One region of the Staphylococcus carnosus genome, then DNA from elsewhere that is predicted to be linked to it. Evidence: predicted binding sites of a transcription regulator. Region 1 holds the regulator's gene; each other region holds the start of a gene.
What was found. The regulator Rex, encoded in region 1, represses fermentation and respiration genes when NADH is low (regulators of the CRP and FNR family bind a similar motif). The targets are predictions, from matches to a motif close to TTGTGAAATATTTCACAA.
Positions count from the first base shown of each region.

Region 1 (3,888 bases):
ATCTAACATCGGTTTATCAATACGTTCGATTTTTTCTAATACTTTTCGGCGACTTTTGGCCATACCGCTTGTAGAGGCACGTGTAATATTTTTTTCTACGAAGGTTTCAAGACGTTTTATCTCAGCTTGTTGACGTTCGTATTCTTGCATACGCTTTTCATAATATTGGTCGCGTTGCGTGATGAATTTGCTGTAGTTGCCGACGTAATGTTGAACAGCACCTAGAGCGACATCATAAATCTGATTTACCGTTTTATCGAGGAAGAAGCGGTCATGGCTGATAATTACGATTGCACCTTTAAAATAGTTTAGATAATCTTCTAGCCATTGTGTCGTTTCCATGTCTAAGTGGTTGGTCGGTTCATCCAGTAATAATAAATCTGGCTCACTTAATAGCATTTGAGCTAGTGAGAGGCGTGTTTTTTGTCCGCCGCTGAAATCGTTGACGGGACGATGGAAATCGTCTTCTGAAAAGTCCAAACCATGCAATACAGTTTTAATTTTACTTTCGTATTGATAACCTTCTAATCGCTCAAACTGATTGGAAAGTGTTTCGTATTTAGACATATGTGTTTTAAATGTTTCTGTTTCATATTCATCTGCATGTTCAGCTAACCAAGCAGTTTCTGCTTGCATATCTGCTTCCATTTGTTTTAATTTAGCAAAGGGTTTTGACATTTCTTCCCATACAGTGTGGTTTGTATCTAGTGTCATTTGTTGTGTCAGATACCCGACTTTTAAATTTTTGATTTTAGAAATATTGCCTTCATCATATCCATCGACTCCAGCTATAATTTTCATTAAAGTAGACTTGCCGGCACCATTTCGACCGACGATACCTATTTTTTCATGGCTCTTTACTTCGAAGTGAACATCATTAAAGATTTCTTCGCCATCGAAAGATTTAGAGACATTGTTGAGTTGTAATAAAATCATGTCGTATGTTTACGAGTCAGACTGTTAAGTTAAAACTGGCTCGTAGACCTCCTTTCTTATCGCTCTATATAATGACTTACTTTCCATTATAAGTGGAAATAGTGGTTATGCCTATTAAATATCATGAATTTCCTTCATTGAAAATAAGAATCGTTTTACATCAAAACAGACAATAAATATTCAATTGTATTAAATTTGTTACAAAATCATGTGTTCAAATTATATATTTAAACGTATAATAGTAACTACATCACTGATAATAGCTGGAGAATATCAACTATAATCTGCGTTATTAACGTTTGAATTGTTCATAGAAAGTTACTTTTACAGTTATTTATTTTTAGAGGTGTATAAGGTATACTTAGTTAATAAAAATGCTTTAATCCTTTAATTTAAGAAGATTAATGTAGTTGCAATATAAATTAAAAACTATTTGAACATGGTAATATCCTCAAAAGAAAAAGGCTAAGAACTGCAAAGAGTATTTTTTTCTGAACTTCATATTTTTCACAATCAACAAAGTCTATTACAGTATTTACATGAGAGATTAGAACTTGTTCAGACATAATAGTTTTGAAGATGTGGGGGTAAACAAATTGAGTAATCAAAAAAATAATATTCCTCGTGCGACCTTAAAACGTTTGCCGCTTTATTACAGACTTGTCAATCAGCTTCACGAAAAAGGAATTGACCGAGTTAATTCTAAAACAATCAGTGAAGCGTTAGATATTGATTCTGCTTCAATTAGAAGAGACTTTTCTTATTTTGGAGAATTAGGTAAGAAAGGTTACGGCTATAATGTCGAAAGTTTGTTAGAATTTTTCAAAAGCAAAATCAGCGAGAGCGATACGATTAAAATCGGTTTGGTCGGAGTGGGGAATTTAGGTAAAGCATTGCTTTCATATAATTTTTCTATCCATGATGAAATGGTTATTACCGAAGCTTTTGATATTCGTGATGATATCGTCGGTACAAAAGTTGGTAAAGTCATCGTAAATAAAATGGAAGACTTGCAATCAATTTTGAAAAGTGCAGAATTGGATGTAGTTATTTTAACAACTCCAGGAAGTGCAGCCCAAGAAGCTGCAGATCAAATTGTGGATAGCGGCGTGAAAGGTATTTTGAATTTTACACCAACGCGAATTAATGTACCAGACGATGTCTCTGTTCATCAGATTGATCTAGGTATTGAGCTGCAATCGCTTTTATTCTTTATGAACAATCTTCGAAACAGCAATTAAAAAAAGCGTTCCAAATTCAGGTTTGGAACGCTTTTTCTAATTGCTTAAGTTATGCTTTTTGAACTGTAATTGTCCAAGATGCATCGCCGATTTGTTCATAATTAGTAACTGGATAATTTTTTTCTGCAGCCCAGTTTGGAATAGCTTCTGTTGCTTGCGTGCAGTCAAAGTCGATTTTTAGTTCATCACCGATATTTAACGTTTCCATTTTTTTCTGTGCTTCAATTAATGGAAAAGGACATACCATACCTACTGTTCCCAATTCATATAACATATAAACGCCCCTTAATTATTTTGAAATTATGATTGTGCAGCTGGACGTGCTGCGTTTTGTTTAGATGATTTTTGCATTGCTTTCATAGGTTTTACAAATAAGAAGTAACTCATAAATCTTGTACCCAAAATCATAGCGGCTAAAGCAATCCAACCTTGCCATGAAAGTGCTGCTGTTGCAACTAAACCGTTTCCGATTGAACAACCACCAGCTACTGAGGCACCAAATCCCATAAAAGCACCGCCGATAACACTATTACGAAGTGTCTTTTTATCAGGTAGTCTCCAAGCGAATTCTCTAGAGCCTTTTGCAGCAATATAAGATCCGATAAAGATACCGAGAACTAAGAATACGCCCCAATCTAAAAATGATGTTTTACCAGATAAAATAAACTGTACTAGATTTGAAGAAGGGGTAGTAATACCAAGTCCTCCTTCTCGGCCTGTTGAATAACTCATTGGCCAAGCAAGTAATGCGATTAAACCTACTGCGATTGCTGCAACAAAAGGATGGAATTTCTTCTCGAAGAAGAAATGACGAATCCCTGTATAACGTTGTTTTAACTTTGGAATTGCAATTTTAGGTTTAGGTTTGCGTAATGTTCTTACAACAAGATAACCTGTAACTGCTACGAGTCCGATTACAAATATCCATGCAGGAATTCCTGTGCTCGTAGACATATCTGCATTAACATTCGTTTTTGAATTCAATTTTTCCATCACAGGTTTAAGCAAACCTGCTTTTGTAATAGCTGAGAAGATAGCATAAGAAATTAAAGCAAGCCAACTTCCTATTAATCCTTCTCCAGCTCTGTAGTACGTACCAGTGGCACAACCGCCTGCGAGTACAATGCCTACACCAAAAATAAATGAACCGATTACTGTGCCTACTATAGGGAAAGTCCCGTTATCTAAAGGTTTTCCGATAATAGCAGTAAATGCTAATAAGCCGATAGCTTGTACAGAAATAGCAATTAATAAGGCATAAAACATTTTATTGTTTTTTTGAACATACATATCACGAAATCCGCCTGCTAAGCAAAACCGAGTTCGCTGCATTACAAAACCAAGCAAGCCGCCAACAATAAGACCGCTTAAAATCATCCAGATCATTAAAATTCCCTCTTTTCCGATAATGTTAGTAAGTTTTATAATAATAAAGAATGATATTAATTGCAAGAGGAGTTTTTTTATGCTTTGAACTTTAATTCATTTTTTGGTAAATATAATTTGTTTTAGGTCATAAAATGAGATATATGGTGACAAAAAAATATGATAAAATATTGATAATAACGATTAATGATAGAAATAGGGGGTTACCTTCATGCAACCATGGTCAAATGAAGCAGCGTATCAACGCATAGAACAAACATCAACTGAAATGTTGTCAGAAATGAAGCAGCAAGTCAGTCAATCATTATATACTCAAACTTTTCAT
Region 1 covers NZ_UHCT01000001.1:995,418-999,305, forward strand. The annotation lists gene DYE31_RS04605 (ABC-F family ATP-binding cassette domain-containing protein) at 1-936, opposite strand, end outside; gene DYE31_RS04610 (redox-sensing transcriptional repressor Rex) at 1,533-2,177, shown strand; gene DYE31_RS04615 (sulfurtransferase TusA family protein) at 2,227-2,451, opposite strand; gene DYE31_RS04620 (YeeE/YedE family protein) at 2,478-3,563, opposite strand; gene DYE31_RS04625 (GH32 C-terminal domain-containing protein) at 3,775-3,888, shown strand, end outside.

Region 2 (3,888 bases), 250 kb from region 1:
CCTGGTAAAATAGATGCACTGTATACATATACGAAAATGCTGTCAGCACCTTTGATAAACATTGGTAAAACAATATTTAAGATAACACCAACAAAGATACCGATTCCCATTGCTAATACAGGATAAACTGGAACACCATTTTTCATGACTTTCAAGAAAATTTTCGGTAATTGTTTATGCTGCGCTAATGTATAAATCATACGACTTGCACTGAAGATACCTGAGTTACAACCTGACATTGCAGCAGTTAATACTACAAAGTTGATTAAACCAGCTGCAAATGTAATACCTACTTTTGCGAAAGTTTGTGTAAATGGACTACCGATATTGCCTAACTCATCCCAAGGATATACTGTTACAATTACAAAAATTGCACCAATATAGAAAATCAAAATACGCCAGATAACACCATTTACTGCTTTTTTAATGTTCTTTTGAGGATCTTTTGTTTCCCCTGCTGTAATACCTATCAGTTCTACCCCTTGGTATGAACCAACAACAATAGATAATGCAAAGAAGAATCCAACCCAGCCGTTTGGCATAAATCCGCCATGAGACCATAAGTTTGAAAGTCCGATTGCATGTCCGCCGTTACCTAATCCGAAGAAGATCAGACCGAAACCTGCAATAATCATTAAAATAATCGTTACAATTTTAATCATTGCGAACCAGAATTCAAATTCACCAAATGCCTTAACTGATACTAAGTTCGCCCCTGCTAGTAACACAATTACAATAACTCCAGGAATCCATTCTGGTAATGTCGGGAACCAATATCTCATATATTCTCCGACTGCGATAACTTCACTCATACCTACAACAACCCATTGGAATATATTACTCCAAGCTGTTAAATAACCCGCAACTGGATGAATATAATCACTTGCGAAGTTTGCAAATGACCCTGTTGTCGGATGTAAATAAACCATTTCTCCCATAGCACGCATAACTAAAAATAAAAATAAACCTACGATCAGATAAGCAAAAATGACTGACGGACCTGTCCATTTAATTGTACTTGTCGCACCCATAAATAAACCAACACCGATTGTACCGCCCAGTGCAATCATTTGTATCTGTCTAGAACTTAATCCTCGTTGCAATTGAGTTTCTTCCATTAGAAAATTCCCCTTCTCTTTTACAAAATTTCCAGGCGCAGCTCGTTTCTTCGATATTTAAGCATCTAATTCTCTTACTTGTTTCGCAATACTTAATCCGGTACCCCTTTTTCTGTCTGAAGATTGCGACAAATTACTCACTAATTTTCTTACCATATCGAAAGTAGCTTCTATGCCTAATGAGCTTAATTATACTATAAATTTCTATGATGAAAACATAAAAATTACACTTTTATGTATGCGCTTTCATTTTTTTATTTACAATCATGTTGCGCCATAGTCACCATAGGAATTCATGTAATTTGCACTCATAAAAATATTAGTCCTTATCAACTTAAAGATAATTCCAACACCCAATATGGATATTTTATTATTTTCATGTCTTTTTATAAGAGTTTCATATTATTTGAATATTATAGCACGTCTTTTGTTTAACTGGCAATCTGCCTTTTTGAATTTTCAGTATAATAGTTTGTTATCACTCTTTTATTATTCTTTTCTTTTTAATTATATTTACTAAATTGCTCGGAATTTAAACACACTTCTGATACGTTATTTCGTATGCTTTAGCAAAATATCTAGAGATTTAATGTTCTCTATTCACGAAAAAGACATATTCTGAAAAAAATTTAAAAACTTATTTGTGAAAGTATTCACAAAACTATATTCACGCCTTATACTAAATCTTGTATTTTACAATGTTAGGAGAAAGCAAGATGAATGAAAAGAATATTCGTTGGGATAAAGTATTTTATGGACGACAGTGGGTTAATGATGTCGTTGCTACAATTCGTACGAAAGATGTACTGCAAGCTACATTTATGCGTCGCTATTTACTTCGTGCGATGATGGCTGGTTTTATTATTAGTATTATTTCAGTCTTCGTACTCGCAATCAAAGCAAGTTTAATTGATCATACCACTGCTGGAATCGTCAATATTGTCGGTGCGATTGCCTTCAGTTTTGCGTTAGTATTGATTTTATTTACAAACTCTGAGCTTTTAACCAGCAACTTTATGTATTTTACTGTTGGAATGTATTATCGCGTCATTAAACCTTGGCGGGTATTCAAAATCTTTATGCTATGTTTCTTAGGTAATATATTAGGTGCATTAGCCTTCTTCTTAATATTACGTATGAGCGATAGTATGACACCTGACATGATGAAACAACTTTCTGAAGTTATCCATCATAAAACGATGACAGCAAGCTTTTTAGAACTACTGGCTAAAGGCATTTTCGCCAACTTCTTCATTAATATTTCTTTAGTTATTGCAATGCAGATTGATGATATTTTAGCGAAAATGTTCGTCATGATGTTCGGGGTAGCAGTATTCGCATTTATGGGATATGAACACGTTGTTTACAATGCATGTCTATTTATCGGCGGTATTGTTTATAATGTTGATGTTCTGCATTTCTGGCCGGCAGTGATCAATATTATCGCTGCTTTTATTGGTAACTATATCGGTGGCGGTCTTATCATTGGTCTGTTTTATGCTTTCTTAAATGACCATCATCAATTTGAAAAAGAATGATTAATACAGTTCCTTTCTATTGATATGTTATAATTTGACTATTCAATATGAAAGGAGACGTCAGTAGTGTCTAAACAACTTGTCTCTCGCGCTATTTTATATACATTTATTTTTGGAGCATTATTCTTTTTCTTGAATCGTATGGGAAGTCATGCACCAATGATGCACACATTATTGCTATCCATTGGCGCAGCACTTGTCTTCGGGATTTGTTATATTGCTATGTTTAGTGCGTTGACTTCTCCTGCTAGAAAAATAAAATTTGGTATTGTCCTTCCTATTACAGTTATTCTTGGTATCGTTATCGGACAGTTAACTGGACATATGAAAATCGGAGTAGGCGCCGGAGTGATTATTGGTATTATCATTGCCTTTCTCTGGGACTTGTTATCAACAATTAGAAATGGAGATTCTGAATGAAAATAATACTCATTATACTCATAATCGTTCTATTAATTGCAAATCTCATACCGAATTATATAATGTATAAGCGCTTAAAAGAAAATGGCGAAGCAACATCACGCCGTGCTTTAATGATAGGTATAGATGCAATATTACTTTTATTAGTCGTAGTAGGATTATATTTTGCAACAAAATAACAACACAAAAGGCTTGCTTATGCTGATAATATCAACAAAAGCAAGCCTTTTTCTTTATAATTTTCCTTTTAAAACTAAGATATAACATAGATATGCAGTAATGAGATAAATCGTTGAGCCTATCATAAATGCACGAAAACGGACATTCATCGGTATTTTCTTATTAAATATTGGTCCTAAGACTAAATTACCAATCGCAATAATGATAGGACCTGCAAGAAAAAATAAAATAATCATGGTCTCACCTGCTTAATTAAAAAATTCAGTATCTATTTGATCAGCAGTCATATTCTTACCCACTAATTGCAATGCATCAAAATTCATTAACTCTGTCATAGCATTCGTATTAACTATAACACCAAGCCCGGCTGTTTCAGCTGCGGTTGCGCCATTCACAGAATCTTCAATAGCTAAGCAGCTAACAGGATTTAAATTTAATTCTTGCACAGCTTTTAAATATAAGTCCGGTGCTGGTTTTACCTCATCTACATCTTCTCTTCCTACAATCACTGACATTCGTTCAGGTAAATCCAAGGCTTCTAAAGTAGGTTGTATATTAGAACGACTGCTGCTTGTAGCTATTGCCATTGGAACGCTTTTCTTTTCTAACAGATTCATCAACTTGCGTATATT
Region 2 covers NZ_UHCT01000001.1:746,682-750,569, reverse strand. The annotation lists gene DYE31_RS03280 (amino acid permease) at 1-1,118, opposite strand, end outside; gene DYE31_RS03275 (formate/nitrite transporter family protein) at 1,835-2,656, shown strand; gene DYE31_RS03270 (hypothetical protein) at 2,723-3,076, shown strand; gene DYE31_RS03265 (hypothetical protein) at 3,073-3,255, shown strand; gene DYE31_RS03260 (hypothetical protein) at 3,310-3,492, opposite strand; gene DYE31_RS03255 (HAD family hydrolase) at 3,505-3,888, opposite strand, start outside.
Region 2: the regulator Rex is predicted to act here: its motif matches at 1,760-1,777, upstream of DYE31_RS03275 (formate/nitrite transporter family protein).

Region 3 (3,888 bases), 260 kb from region 1:
AGTGAACAAACCCAAATTAAAGGAGATAAGTTGCGCGTATGAATCATTTTTTATCATTACACTTTTTGTATTTAATCAAAAAAGAACGAGTGACCTCAGAAGTAGGTACCCGTTCTTTTAGTGAAATAAAGGTGCTGAATTATTAAAACTTATCCTTGGTGTTTTTTAACTTGTTGTGTATATCTCCAATACATGAATCCTAAAAGAATAAACCAAACTGGTGAGATAAAGATTGCTACACGTGTTACTGGGTTTACAAATAGTAACGCAAACACAAAGACGAAGAATAATAAGATAATGTAACCAGAAATTCTGCCACCTGGTAATTTATAAGGTGAATTTTTGTGTTGTTCTGGTTCACGTTTTTGATATCTGATGTATGCATAGATGATTAATCCCCATACAACTAAGAATAACACTGTTGAAATAGTAGTTACATACGTAAATACTAATGTTGCATCAGGGAAGATATAGTTCAATAATGCTGCAATTAATAATAGCGCACAAGAAACAAAAATTGCGATATGAGGTACACCATTTTTATTTGTAGATCTGAAAAGAGGTGGTGCTTGTTCTTGTCTCGCTAAACCAAATAACATACGACTGTTTGAGAAAATACCACTGTTACAAGATGGTGCAGCTGCTGTTAAAACAACAAAGTTGATGATACCAGCTGCGAATGGAATACCTACTAAAGCAAATAAGCGAACGAATGGACTTTCTGAAGGGTCCATTTTATTCCATGGAATAATAGACATGATAACTGCTAATGAACCAACGTAGAACAATAGAATACGCATCGGAACACTATTGATAGCTTTTGGTATTGTTTTAGTTGGATCTTTAGTTTCTCCAGCTGTTACCCCAATGATTTCAATCCCTACAAATGAGAATAATGCCATTTGGAAGGACATGAAGAATCCTGTTGCACCTTTAGGGAAAATACCATGTTCATATAAGTTAGTAAATGAAGCATGACCGAATTGAGTTTTATATGCAAATAAAATCATAACTAGTCCCACAACAATCAATACAATAATTGTTGTAACTTTGATAATTGCAAACCAAAATTCTAATTCCCCGAAAATTTTGGCACTAAATAAGTTAAATGCCATAAGTAATAATACACAGAATAATGCACTTACCCAGTTAGGAATTTGTGGCCACCAGAAGCTTACATACTTTGCAACAGCAGTAACTTCTGCCATACCAGTAATTATCCAACAGAACCAATACGTCCATCCTGTTACAAATCCTGCAAAAGGCCCGATATATTCATTTGTAACATCTGCAAATGATTTGAAGTTCGTGTTGGAAATTAAAATTTCTCCTAATCCTCTCATAAACATAAACAACATTAATCCAATGATAATGTATGTTAATAATATGGAAGGACCTGTCATAGCAATCGTTTGTCCTGCCCCTAAAAATAGCCCCGTTCCGATTGCGCCGCCAATTGCAATCAGTTGAATGTGACGATTGCTCAGTTCTCTTTGTAAATTATTATTTGCCATATTCATAACAACTCCCTTTTTGCACCTCATCAATATTATGCACATATTTATAAGTAATGACAAATGTTTTTTGCAAATAATGCAAATTTTCATGCAATTCACAATGAATTATAGTTATAATGAATGATAAATATTTAAAATGACACATCATAAAAAGTGGATTTTAATGAACTAAAAACAATTAAAATGTAATAAGTGTACGAGTGGAGGGCGTTTTGGGGGTAAAAACCTTTTAGATACTAGCTTTGTATGTATATTTACATGTTTATAAGAGTTGCTTAATTGTTCACAAAATCGCGATAATTGGATATAATAACAAATGAAAGCCATTTCAATTTGTTATAGAAAAGGGGAAATTAATATGGCAGAATTGCAAAAAGGTTTAGAAGGGGTAATTGCAGCTGAAACGAAAGTGAGCTCAATTATCGATAGCCAACTGACATATGCGGGTTACGACATCGATGATTTAGCAGAAAATGCTTCATTTGAAGAAATTATCTTCTTACTATGGAATTACAGACTTCCAACACAAGAAGAACTAGATGAGTTGAAAAGTAAGTTGTATGAATATGGTACATTAGATGACAAAGTATATGAACACTTTGAAGACTATGCTACTAATCATGTACATCCAATGACAGCTTTAAGAACATCTGTTTCTTACATTGCGCATTTTGATGAAAATGCCGAAAGTGAAACTGATGAAGAAAAATTAGAACGTGCAATTAGAATTCAAGCTAAAATGGCTTCATTAGTAGCTTCATTCCAACGTGTTCGTGAAGGTAAAGAACCAGTTAAACCTAAAGAAGGTTTAAGCTATGCAGCTAACTTCTTATATATGTTACGTGGGGAAGTACCTACTGACATTGAAGAAGAAGCATTTAACAAAGCTTTAGTATTACATGCGGACCATGAGTTGAACGCATCAGCATTCACAGCTCGTTGTGCTGTATCTTCATTATCAGATATGTACTCAGGAATTGTTGCTGCAGTAGGTTCATTAAAAGGACCATTGCATGGTGGTGCAAACGAACGTGTTATGAATATGTTATCTGAAATCAAATCAGTTGATGATGTAGAACCATATTTAGACAAAAAATTCGAAAATAAAGAAAAAATCATGGGCTTTGGTCACCGTGTTTATAAAAACGGCGATCCACGTGCGAAATATTTAAAAACAATGAGTAAGAAAATTACAGATGAAACAGGTCAAAAACACTTATATGATATCTCAGTGAAAATTGAAGATATTATGAAAGAACGTACAGGCATTATTGCTAACGTTGACTTCTATAGTGCGACTGTTTATCATAGCATGAATATTCCACACGACTTATTTACACCAATCTTTGCAATCAGCCGTACTTCAGGTTGGTTAGCACATATCTTTGAACAATATAGAGATAACCGTATTATGAGACCTCGTGCGAAGTATATCGGTGAAACTAATCGTGTATATGTTCCAATTGAAGAAAGATAGGTCATAGTGTTTTAGTATATGAAATGCAAAAACTTATAATTTTAAGTAACGGAGGAATTATTAATGGCACCAGAAAAAATTGTTAAACAAGAAGACGGTTTATTAGTACCAAACAACCCAATTATCCCATTCATTATCGGAGACGGAATTGGACCAGATATCTGGAGAGCATCACGTCGTGTTTTAGATGCTGCTGTAGAAAAAGCTTATAATGGTGAAAAGCAAATTGAATGGAAAGAAATTCTAGCAGGTCAAAAAGCGTACGATACTACTGGAGAATGGTTACCACAAGAAACACTTGATGCAATTGAAGAATATTTAATTGCTATCAAAGGACCTCTTACTACACCAATCGGTGGCGGTATCCGTTCATTAAACGTAGCTTTACGTCAAACATTAGATTTGTTTGCTTGCTTACGTCCTGTACGTTGGTTCAAAGGTGTACCATCACCAGTTAAACGTCCAGAAGATACTGATATGGTTATTTTCCGTGAAAATACTGAAGATATTTATGCAGGTATCGAATTTAAAGAAGGTACTCCGGAAGCTGAGAAATTAATCAAATTCTTACAAGATGAAATGGGTGCAACAAATATCCGTTTCCCTGAAACTTCTGGTATTGGTGTTAAACCAGTATCTAAAGAAGGTACAGAACGTTTAGTTCGTTCAGCTATCCAATATGCAATCGATAACGATCGTAAATCTGTAACTCTAGTACACAAAGGTAATATCATGAAATTTACTGAAGGTGCTTTCAAACAATGGGGTTATGATTTAGCTGAAAATGAATTTGGAGATAAAGTATTCACTTGGCAACAATATGATCGTTTAGTTGATGAAAAAGGTAAAGACGAAGCAAACAAAATTCAAGATCAAGCAGTTGCAGACGGTAAA
Region 3 covers NZ_UHCT01000001.1:1,252,168-1,256,055, forward strand. The annotation lists gene DYE31_RS06010 (amino acid permease) at 150-1,514, opposite strand; gene DYE31_RS06015 (citrate synthase) at 1,876-2,994, shown strand; gene icd (NADP-dependent isocitrate dehydrogenase) at 3,058-3,888, shown strand, end outside.
Region 3: the regulator Rex is predicted to act here: its motif matches at 1,789-1,806, upstream of DYE31_RS06015 (citrate synthase).